2 regions of the Paenarthrobacter sp. NEAU-H11 genome follow, and region 2 is predicted to be linked to the other one. Evidence: predicted binding sites of a transcription regulator. Region 2 holds the regulator's gene; the other holds the start of a gene.
The links. Region 2 encodes LexA, which represses DNA repair genes until DNA is damaged. Its sites were predicted from a motif close to TCGAACANNTGTTCGA; they were not measured.
Positions count from the first base shown of each region.

Region 1: ACQ3DC_RS18050 (DUF222 domain-containing protein) is a predicted target of LexA. The motif match lies at 2,448-2,463, and genes of this name have one in related genera.

Region 1 covers NZ_JBNZGA010000017.1:88,253-92,665, forward strand. Annotated here, with positions in the region: gene ACQ3DC_RS18045 (zinc-dependent alcohol dehydrogenase) at 1-470, opposite strand, end outside; gene ACQ3DC_RS18050 (DUF222 domain-containing protein) at 644-2,395, opposite strand; tRNA gene ACQ3DC_RS18055 (tRNA-Ser) at 2,560-2,649, shown strand; gene ACQ3DC_RS18060 (PucR family transcriptional regulator) at 2,899-4,413, shown strand, end outside.
Region 2 covers NZ_JBNZGA010000021.1:27,250-31,662, reverse strand. Annotated here, with positions in the region: gene ACQ3DC_RS19395 (histidinol-phosphate transaminase) at 1-475, opposite strand, end outside; gene ACQ3DC_RS19390 (LysM peptidoglycan-binding domain-containing protein) at 581-997, opposite strand; gene lexA (transcriptional repressor LexA) at 1,323-2,057, shown strand; gene ACQ3DC_RS19380 (ATP-dependent DNA helicase) at 2,091-4,148, opposite strand; gene hflX (GTPase HflX) at 4,141-4,413, opposite strand, start outside.

The DNA.
Region 1 (4,413 bases), on a different contig from region 2:
CCCAGCCGCGGACCCGCCTCCCACAATGCGTTCACGGCGGTCTCCACCGTGCCGGTGAGCACTGCCCGGCGGGAGGGCACGTCATCAGGGATCTTCGTCAGTGAGCTGACCGGCACCACGTAGCGGTCCTGGTGGGGGTTAAGGCAGAAGACGCGCTGCCCCGCCCAGCCCTCCGGACCCTCCTCGACAACCCCGACGGAGAGGTACCCGAACTTCACCGGCCCGGGGAAGTGTCCCTCCTGGTGGGGTGCCCTCATCTCCTCGGCAACCCGGGGCGGAACAGCGCCTGCATGGACCACCATTTCCGTGCCTTTGCTGATGCCGGAGTACAGGGCGCGGACCAGGGCCTCGTCCGACCCGCGGGCAGGCAGCTCCTCGGGCCGGAGCTCGCCATGTTCCCTGGCTGTGGTCCAGTAGGCCGTTGCGTGCGTGCGACTGGATTGATGCGCTGGACTGGATTGATTAGTCATCTTGCTGATGAATCTAGCCGTCAACGTGCGCGCGGGAAAGCTGGCCGGCGGCAGTCCCCTTGTCCCGTCGCATCCTCCCCGTCGCTTCCTCCCCATCGGGAGGCACGGTCCGGTTCCCGTCGGGAGGCACAGTCCGGGCAGGCCTCACCATCACGATTGCGGAGAGGGCTTCGTTACGTGACGCCAGCGCTTGCCTGGCAGGCCATCTCCCACCAAACATCTTCGGGCAGCGGGTCCTTGGGCTGCTGGTACCCAGGCATGAACCAGTCAGCAAAAGTGTCCTCGGGGAACTCCTCCTTTGGATACAGGTCCTGGAGCGACCGGCCGGCTGCTAGAGGCCAAGCATCAGACAAGTCATCAGGCAGCGACACCCCCGAAAGGTCGTTGGGCAGCGACACCCCCGAAAGGTCGTTGGGCGGTGGCCACATCTCCGCAAGGTCATCAAGCGCGCGGAGCCCTGCCGGCACAGCCCGTTCCGGCCAGTGGGGTGGTTCCCAGTCCTGGTGTTCGCTTGTGTAGTGGCGGCCGGTGGGTGAGGTCCAGCCGGGTGGTGCGGTTGTGGTGGCTGGGGTGGGTTTCCAGCCGCTGGTGTGGCGGAGTTTGTGGTGTTTCGGGCAGGGCTGGCCGAGGTTCGAGACTCCTGTGGTGCCGCCGTTGTGCCAGGCGAGGAGGTGGTCGGCTTCGTTGTCGAGGGAGGGGTTGCTGCAGCCGGGGAAGGGGCATTTGCCGTCCCGCAGCCTGAGCCAGTTCCGCATGGCTTTGGTCACCCGGTAGCTGGTGCGGCCGATTTCCAGCGGTGCCCCGTCCCGCGGGTCGACCAGCACCCGGTAGAAGGAGCTGGCACCGTCGGCGACGAGGTCCCGTGCCATCGAGGCGGGGATGGGGCCGGCCCCGTCCAGCACCGCCGGCTCGTCCGTCAAGCCCATCAGGGAAAACACGGGCACGGTGACCAGCACCTGCGGCCGAATCGACGACGACGGGCCGGGACCTGCCACCTCCCCGCCGCCGGACCTTCCCGCCTCACCGTGCCCGGCCCTGGTTGCCTCGCTGTGTCCGGTAACCCGGGAGATGTTCCCGCCGCCCAAGAGCGCCTCGGCGAAATTGTCGGCCCTGAGCTGGGTCAGGGTGCGGGCCTCGTCCGGGCCCTGCATCCCCCGGGAAATGGCGGTCAGCCGGTTCCAGACCGCGGATGCCTGGTCCGCGGGCAGGTAGGCGGCCACCCAGGCCATCGCGTCGTTATCCGGCCAGTACTCCACGCGTCTATCCGCCAGGGACTTGGCGTGCCGCTTCGCCAGGCTCTCCGGATGGTGCCGCTCCCGCCACCCCCGCGCCTTGGCCCTGAACCGGTACGCGGGCATCTCCCCCACCGGGCACCCGCGGACCGCCCCCGGGGCGTCCGGGTCCAGGAAATGGGCTTCCAGGGCCGCCGCCCCGGACGGGCCAAGGCCGACGGTCTGGTCCACCATGGTCCGGGCATGCGCCCAGGAAATCGTCCCGCCCTGCAGGGCGGCCAGGGTCCGGGGCAGCGACGCGGTCAAGGCATGGGCTAGCAAAGCACCGGCGGCCCGGTCACCGATGGCCAGCGCACACCCGACCTCCGCCACCAGGCTCCGGTCCTGCGCCGTGGCCTCGTGAGGGGACCCGGGCGGAGGATTCATCGCCTTCGTCGCCCCGGCAAGGGCCGCCGCGGCCACTGCCTTCACCGCCGCCAACTTCGCTTCCGACCGCGCCACCCCACCCAGGACATCCAACGCCGCATCAGCAACCCGCTGCAACGGATCCTCAACGCCCCCGCCCCCGCCACGGCCACCGGAAACGGCAGGCCCGCCCGCGGCAAGGCCTCCGCCAGCCAGCGCAGCCATAAACGCAGCAACAGAAGCGTCAACCGCTTCCTCCCCCTGCACCACCGCCGCGTTCGATTCCATACCCCCATCATCGCGAGGGGGTCCGACATTATTAGGCCCTACGCCCACCGCTGCGAAAAAGTTTTTGAATCTTCTTGGGCCACCTCTGCCCGGACCATAACGGGCCAGGCGTGATCGGCCCCGTTTTGGGGATGGGCGCCTCGCTCCGGTACCCTATTGAGGTTGGTGACGTGTCCGAGCGGCCGAAGGTGCAACACTCGAAATGTTGTTTGGTGTAAAAGCCAACGTGGGTTCAAATCCCACCGTCACCGCCAAGTAGCAGGGCCCCGCTTCTCTTTGTGAAAGAGAAGCGGGGCCCTTTTGGTTTGTGGATCAGTTCCCGCTCCGGCGTCCTGCGTCGGGTACCCGGCACGGGGTTGGAGCCCGGTGAAGCAAATACATTGGAAAAGAAACCGAAAAGCACCCGCCGAATTGGGATTTCCTCACAAATTTTCCGTGTTCAGCGGTGGATACGATGGGCTGACCGGACAGAGCCGTCCGGCCAGATCGACCAGAAGGAACCCATGACTGCGGTGACGGTGGACGATATCCTCTCGGATCTCCCCTTGGGCTTTGGAAGCCTCATCCTCCGGCCAGCGGACGGCTCCGCCGTGGAACGTTTCCTGATCATGGACGCCGAGGATGAAAAGCTCGACGGCGACAGGGCGTTTGTCCTGCTGATTGGAGTCCGCGGACGGTCGGCTTTGCCCGCATTGCGCCGGCTGCTGCGGAACCCGCCGCCGGTGGTGGCCGTCAAGGGAGGCCGGCAGGAGCTGTCCGAAGCCGAAGAGTTGCTGCGCGACGCCGGTACCGGCCTGCTCCTGGTGGACCCCGCGGCCGACTGGGACCGCCTGCTGTCTATCGCGAAAGACAGGATCCAGCCGCCCAGCTATCAGAGCGAAGTCCTGACGCTGCTGGAAGAAGACCTGTTCGCGATCGCCCAGACCACTGCCCGGCTCACCTCCAGCCACGTGGTGATCGAGGACGCGGCCAACAAGGTTCTGGCGTATTCCACCGTTTCCAACGACATCGACGAGCTGCGCAAAGCCTCCATCCTGGCCAGGCGCGGGCCACGGAAATACGAGCTGCTGCTCAAGGACCTTGGAGCCTACCGTGAACTCCATGGCACCCGGTTCCCCGTGCGTGTACCTGCGAGGCCCCAGGACGGACTGCGCGAACGCGTAGCCATCACCCTTTTCGCCGGTAACAGGATCATGGGCTACATCTGGCTCCAGGAGACCGGCGACGGCTTCGGCCCGGACGTTGACCAGGTGTTGCAGGGTTCCGCTGCCCGTACCTCGGCTGAGCTGATCCGTTACCGCAACCAGCAATCCGTGCACATGCGGGAAGACCGCATTGCCCGGATCCTTTCAGGCCCCGCGGAGGCAGCAGCCAGCGCGCACAGCGAAAAGATCTCCGCTGACCGCCCGGCCGCGCTGATCCTGATCGGGATCTCCGATGTGGAAGCCGATGACGCCGCACTAAAGCACGGCGAGCTTGCCAACCTGGCTTCGATCCACGCCGCTGCCTACAAAGCTTCGGCAATCGTGGGGCAGTTCAAAGGCGACACCGCAGTGATTGTCCCCGGCCTGCAGTCTGCAGCGGCGGAACCGGGACTCCGGGGCCTTGCAGAGTCCATCGTCCGGGATGCACGCAAGCACCTTGGCATCACCCCGTTTGCGGCCGTAGGCCCGGTGGCCCCGGACCTGCTCTCCATCCACTCGGTCACCCGGATGGCAGAAGCACTGTTGAGCTGCGTGGGAAGGTCCACAACGTCGTCAGTGGCCACCGTGGACGATTTTGAGGGAGAGATCCTTTTCCGCGAAGCAGTACAGAATTTCGCGTCTTCGGCTTTCCGCCACCGCAGCCTCTCGGCCCTCCTGTCTGAGGACGTGGAATTGGCCGAAACGCTGCGGGTGTACTTCGAAGCTTCCCTTGATGTTGCCGCATGCTCCCAGCGGATGAAGCTGCACAAAAACACCGTTTACTACCGCATCAGCAAGGTATCCAAAGTGACGGGACTGGACTTCGGCAACCCC
Region 2 (4,413 bases):
GCAGCTCCTTGACCTGCCGCGCCGCCGATTCGGCACTGAGACCGTAATCGCCGGCACGCTCGCCCACAATGTATTCCGTGTCCGTTCCGCTGGCCAGCAGGGGATACATGGAGTACGTGGGAGGGAATCCGAGCGCTGTACGTCCTGGGCCGCCAAAGGCCTGGAGTATCTGCTGAAGGACTTCGTTGGAGCCGTTGGCCGCCCAAAGGTTGGATTCATCCAGCCCGTGCCCCAGGTACTCTGCCAACGCCTTCCGCAGGTCGGTGAATTCCCGGTCCGGGTATCTGTTGAGTCCTGCTGCCGCTTCTGACACCGCTGCGCTAATGGCCGCCCTGACGTCAGCCGGAACCCCGTGGGTGTTTTCATTCACGTTCAGGAGGATTGGAACGTCCAACTGGGGCGCGCCATAGGGCGTAAGCCCGCGGAGGTTGCTGCGAAGGGGAAGCCGGTTCAGGCGCTCTAGCTGGTCATTCACCTGAACAGTTTAGTGCCCGGGCCGGACACCGGAAAATGTGACGGTTTCCTGTTCGCTCCCGGCGTGCCGCGCCCTGCCGCCCGTGGAGAGGCAAAATGCCGGGTCCTAACTTGCGGGCACGAACAATTGCTGGCCGGGGAAGACCGCGCCGGCCGGGAGGTTATTGAGAAGCACGATGTCCGCCACGACGTCCCGCGGATCACGCTCCGGTGCGACACCGGCCGCAATGCCCCACAGTGACTCGCCAGGCTGGACCGTGACTGTGACAGTGGGCGTCGTTGCAAGATCCGTCGCAGACTCCGACGCCTTGGCCGGGGCATTGAAAAAGCCTGCCAGCGAAAGGAGCAGGGCAGCGAGCAGGACCAGCGGAATGCCGATCAGCACGATGCGACCGCGACGGGTCAGGCGAAGGGGCGGAAGAGGCGCAGGCCGTCCGGCCTGCCGATTGTCCGCCTGGGACAGGATTTGCTGCACCGAAAGCAGCTGGTGGCGTGAACCCCGCGAAACAGATGTAGCTGACATGATCTGAGCCCTCCTGGACCGTACTGTGCTGCCCGGACGTCCTCCCCTCCGCCCCCGGCCGGACCTTTTCCGACGTAGTCTTCGAATGACCAGGGCAATGAGTAGAACATATATTCGAACTTTGCTTTCTCTGTTTTAGCACCTATCAACGAACATTGTCGAGACTCGCTAGAACAAATGTTTGAAAAAGCAATGCGGCTGGCCTAGCTTTGAACCAAAGAACAACCACCTGGACAGTCGATCAGCAGGGTCTGACATTTAGGGGCGGGAACTTCCAGGGCATGGCCATGGAGAGGGCCGGCGGAACCGAAAGGCATTGGCGAATATGGCAGCAGCAGCCGCCGGGGGCAGGGCAACCGCGCAACCGAAGAGGACCGCCAAGGGCCTGACTCCACGGCAAAAGAAGATCCTCGAAACCATCCAGCGCTCGGTCAACGAAAACGGGTACCCGCCGTCCATGCGGGAGATCGGCGACACCGTGGGACTGGCGAGCCTTTCGAGCGTGACGCACCAGCTTTCCCAGCTGGAGAAGCTTGGCTACCTCCGCCGCGACCCCAAGCGGCCGCGGGCCATGGAAGTCCTGATGCCGCTGACCCTGGACGGCGGAGCCGCAAAGCCGGCAAGCCAGGCGTCCGCCGTCCGTTCACCCGGTGCAGCGACTGTCACCGAACTGCCCACCGCCCTGGACACGGCGATGGTTCCCCTGGTGGGCCGGATCGCCGCAGGCGGCCCCATCCTTGCCGACCAGCTGGTGGAGGACGTGATGCCGCTCCCCAGGCAACTGGTGGGCCAGGGGGAACTGTTCATGCTTCGGGTAGCCGGGGATTCGATGGTGGATGCAGCCATCTGCGATGGCGACTGGGTTGTGGTCCGCCGCCAGCAGGATGCGGCCAACGGGGATATCGTGGCCGCGCTCCTGGATGACGAAGCCACCGTCAAGACATTCCGCCAGCGCGACGGCCACACGTGGCTGCTCCCGCAGAACACCCAGTACGAGCCCATCCTCGGAGACCACGCCACCATCATGGGCAAGGTTGTGTCGGTACTCCGCTCGCTGTAGCAGGGAAACTCCGTCCGCTACAGCGAGACGGCCTCAGGCGTTTTCCCGGGCCAGCCGCTCCAGGGCGGCAATCGCCGTCTTCCGGTCTGTTGTGGACCAGAAGGGCGGCAGCGCCCCGCGCAGGAACCCTGCATAGCGTTCAGTGGCAAGCCGGGAGTCAAGCACGGCCACCACTCCCCTGTCGCCCGTGGAACGGATCAGCCGGCCTGCCCCCTGGGCGAGCCGGATCGCGGCGTGGGTGGCCGAAACCGACATAAAGCCGTTTCCACCTGCCTGGGCTACTGCCCGTGAGCGCGCCGTCATGAGGGGATCGTCCGGCCGCGGAAACGGGATGCGGTCTATCACCACAAGCCGGCACGAGCCGCCGGGGACGTCCACGCCCTGCCAAAGGGACATGGTCCCGAACAGGCAGGTATCGGGCTCGTCGGCGAACTGCTTTACCAGGCCGGTCATGGTGGAGTCACCCTGGCAGAGGACGGTCATCCCCAGCTTGGGGCGCAGTGCCTCGGCCGCTTCCTCTGCCGCACGCCGGGACGAGAACAAGCACAGCGCCCCGCCACCGGAAGCACGGATCAGGGCTTCCAGTTCGTCCAGTGCTTCCGGGGAAGCACCCCTGCCGGGCTTCGGCAGGTGCCCGGCCACGTAGAGGATGCCCTGCTTTGGGTAGTCGAAGGGTGATCCCACGTCCACGCCTGTCCAGCTCGGGGCGCCGTCACCCACCAGGCCCAGTCCGCCCGCGGCAGGTTCAAACGCGGAACCGATGGCCAGCGTCGCGGAGGTCAGCACCACCGTGTGGCCGGCGAAGAGTCCTTCGCGCAGCCTCCCGGCAACGGACAGCGGCGCGATGTTGATCAACGCAGGAGCGGTCTCGTCCGGCGGGGAGAATCCCTGTGCAGGGTCAAAGGAACTGGCACGGGAAAACCACACCACTTCGCGGTTCTCCCGGGCTGCCAGGAGCCGTTCACAAAGTTCCAGGATGAGCAGCAGCCGCGACCGCGCGAGCTGCCTGCCGCCGTCGGCCGTGGCGCTGCTGTCCCCCTTTGAATCCGAGAGGGCAGCCCGGCAGGCGTCCCGCAGCTGGTCCACGCAGTCCAGCTGTTCATCATTGAGCCCGTTCGGGAGCAGCCCGTTCGGCACGCCTGCCAGGGCAAGCTCCAAGTTGGCGGCTGCGGCGTTCAACGCATCAACGGTGATGGCCGTGTGCTTCCGCGCACCGGCGGCAGCGGCGTGGACCATGGCCACCGAGAGCTGGCCGGAGACCGCCCCGGTAACCCTGTCCTGGAGTTCATGGGCCTCATCCACCACCACCACGTCATATTCAGGCAGGACGGCCAGGCCTTCGAACGCGCTGACGGCGAGCATCGCATGGTTGGTGACCACAACATCCGCTTCAGCAGCGTCCTGGCGCGCCAGTTCGCTGAAGCATTCCGCAGCCATGGGGCACTTCTGGGAGCCCAGGCACTCCATGGACGTCACCGAAACCTGCCGCCAGGCACGGTCCGTGACGCCCGGCAGCAGTTCATCCCGGTCGCCGGTGGCGGTCTTCTCCGCCCACTCCCGCAGCCGCACCACCTCCTTGCCGAGCTGGGACGAGGGGCCGCCCACGGCTGCGGCGAAATGCGGGACGCTGGTGTCCTCGCCCAGGCTGAAAAGCTGGCCTTCGGCCGGCTCCTCGCTGGGGAAGCCGCCTTCCAGCTTGTGCCGGCAAACGTAGTTGGAGCGGCCCTTGACCAGGGCCACTTTGACCGGCCTGTCCAGGGCGGGGGTGATGGCCTTGAGCAGCCGGGGCAGGTCCCTGCCCACAATCTGTGTCTGGAGGGCCAGGGTGGCCGTTGACACCAGGGCGGGCTTGTTGCTCTGCAATGCATGCGCGATGAGGGGTATGAGGTAGGCCAGGGACTTGCCGGTGCCGGTCCCCGCCTGGACCAGCAGGTGGTCCCCCGTTTCGATGGCGCGGGCCACCTGCCTGGCCATCTCATGCTGGCCGGCACGGCTTTGCCCGCCCATGCCCGCCACGGCCCGGTCGAGCAGTTCGATCACGAACTGCTCGCCGGCCGTTTCCGTGGCTTCTCCTGCCACGGCCTCAGTCATTGCTGACGAAGGGTTCCAGTTCAGCCGCGAAGCCTTCCCGGACCATCACGACGGCCCTGGTGCCGGCTTCAACGTGGTCGACGCTGATGATCTCGGCGTCGGAGTCGTGAAGCTTGCTGATCAGGTCTCCGCGCTCATACGGGATGAGCAGTTCCAGCTTGACGCCGGGCCGGGGAATGGCGTCGCTGATTGCCTCCAGCAGTTCGGCGATGCCTTCCCCCGTGCGGGCCGAGACCACCACGTGCCGCGGCTCGCGCTGCTTGAG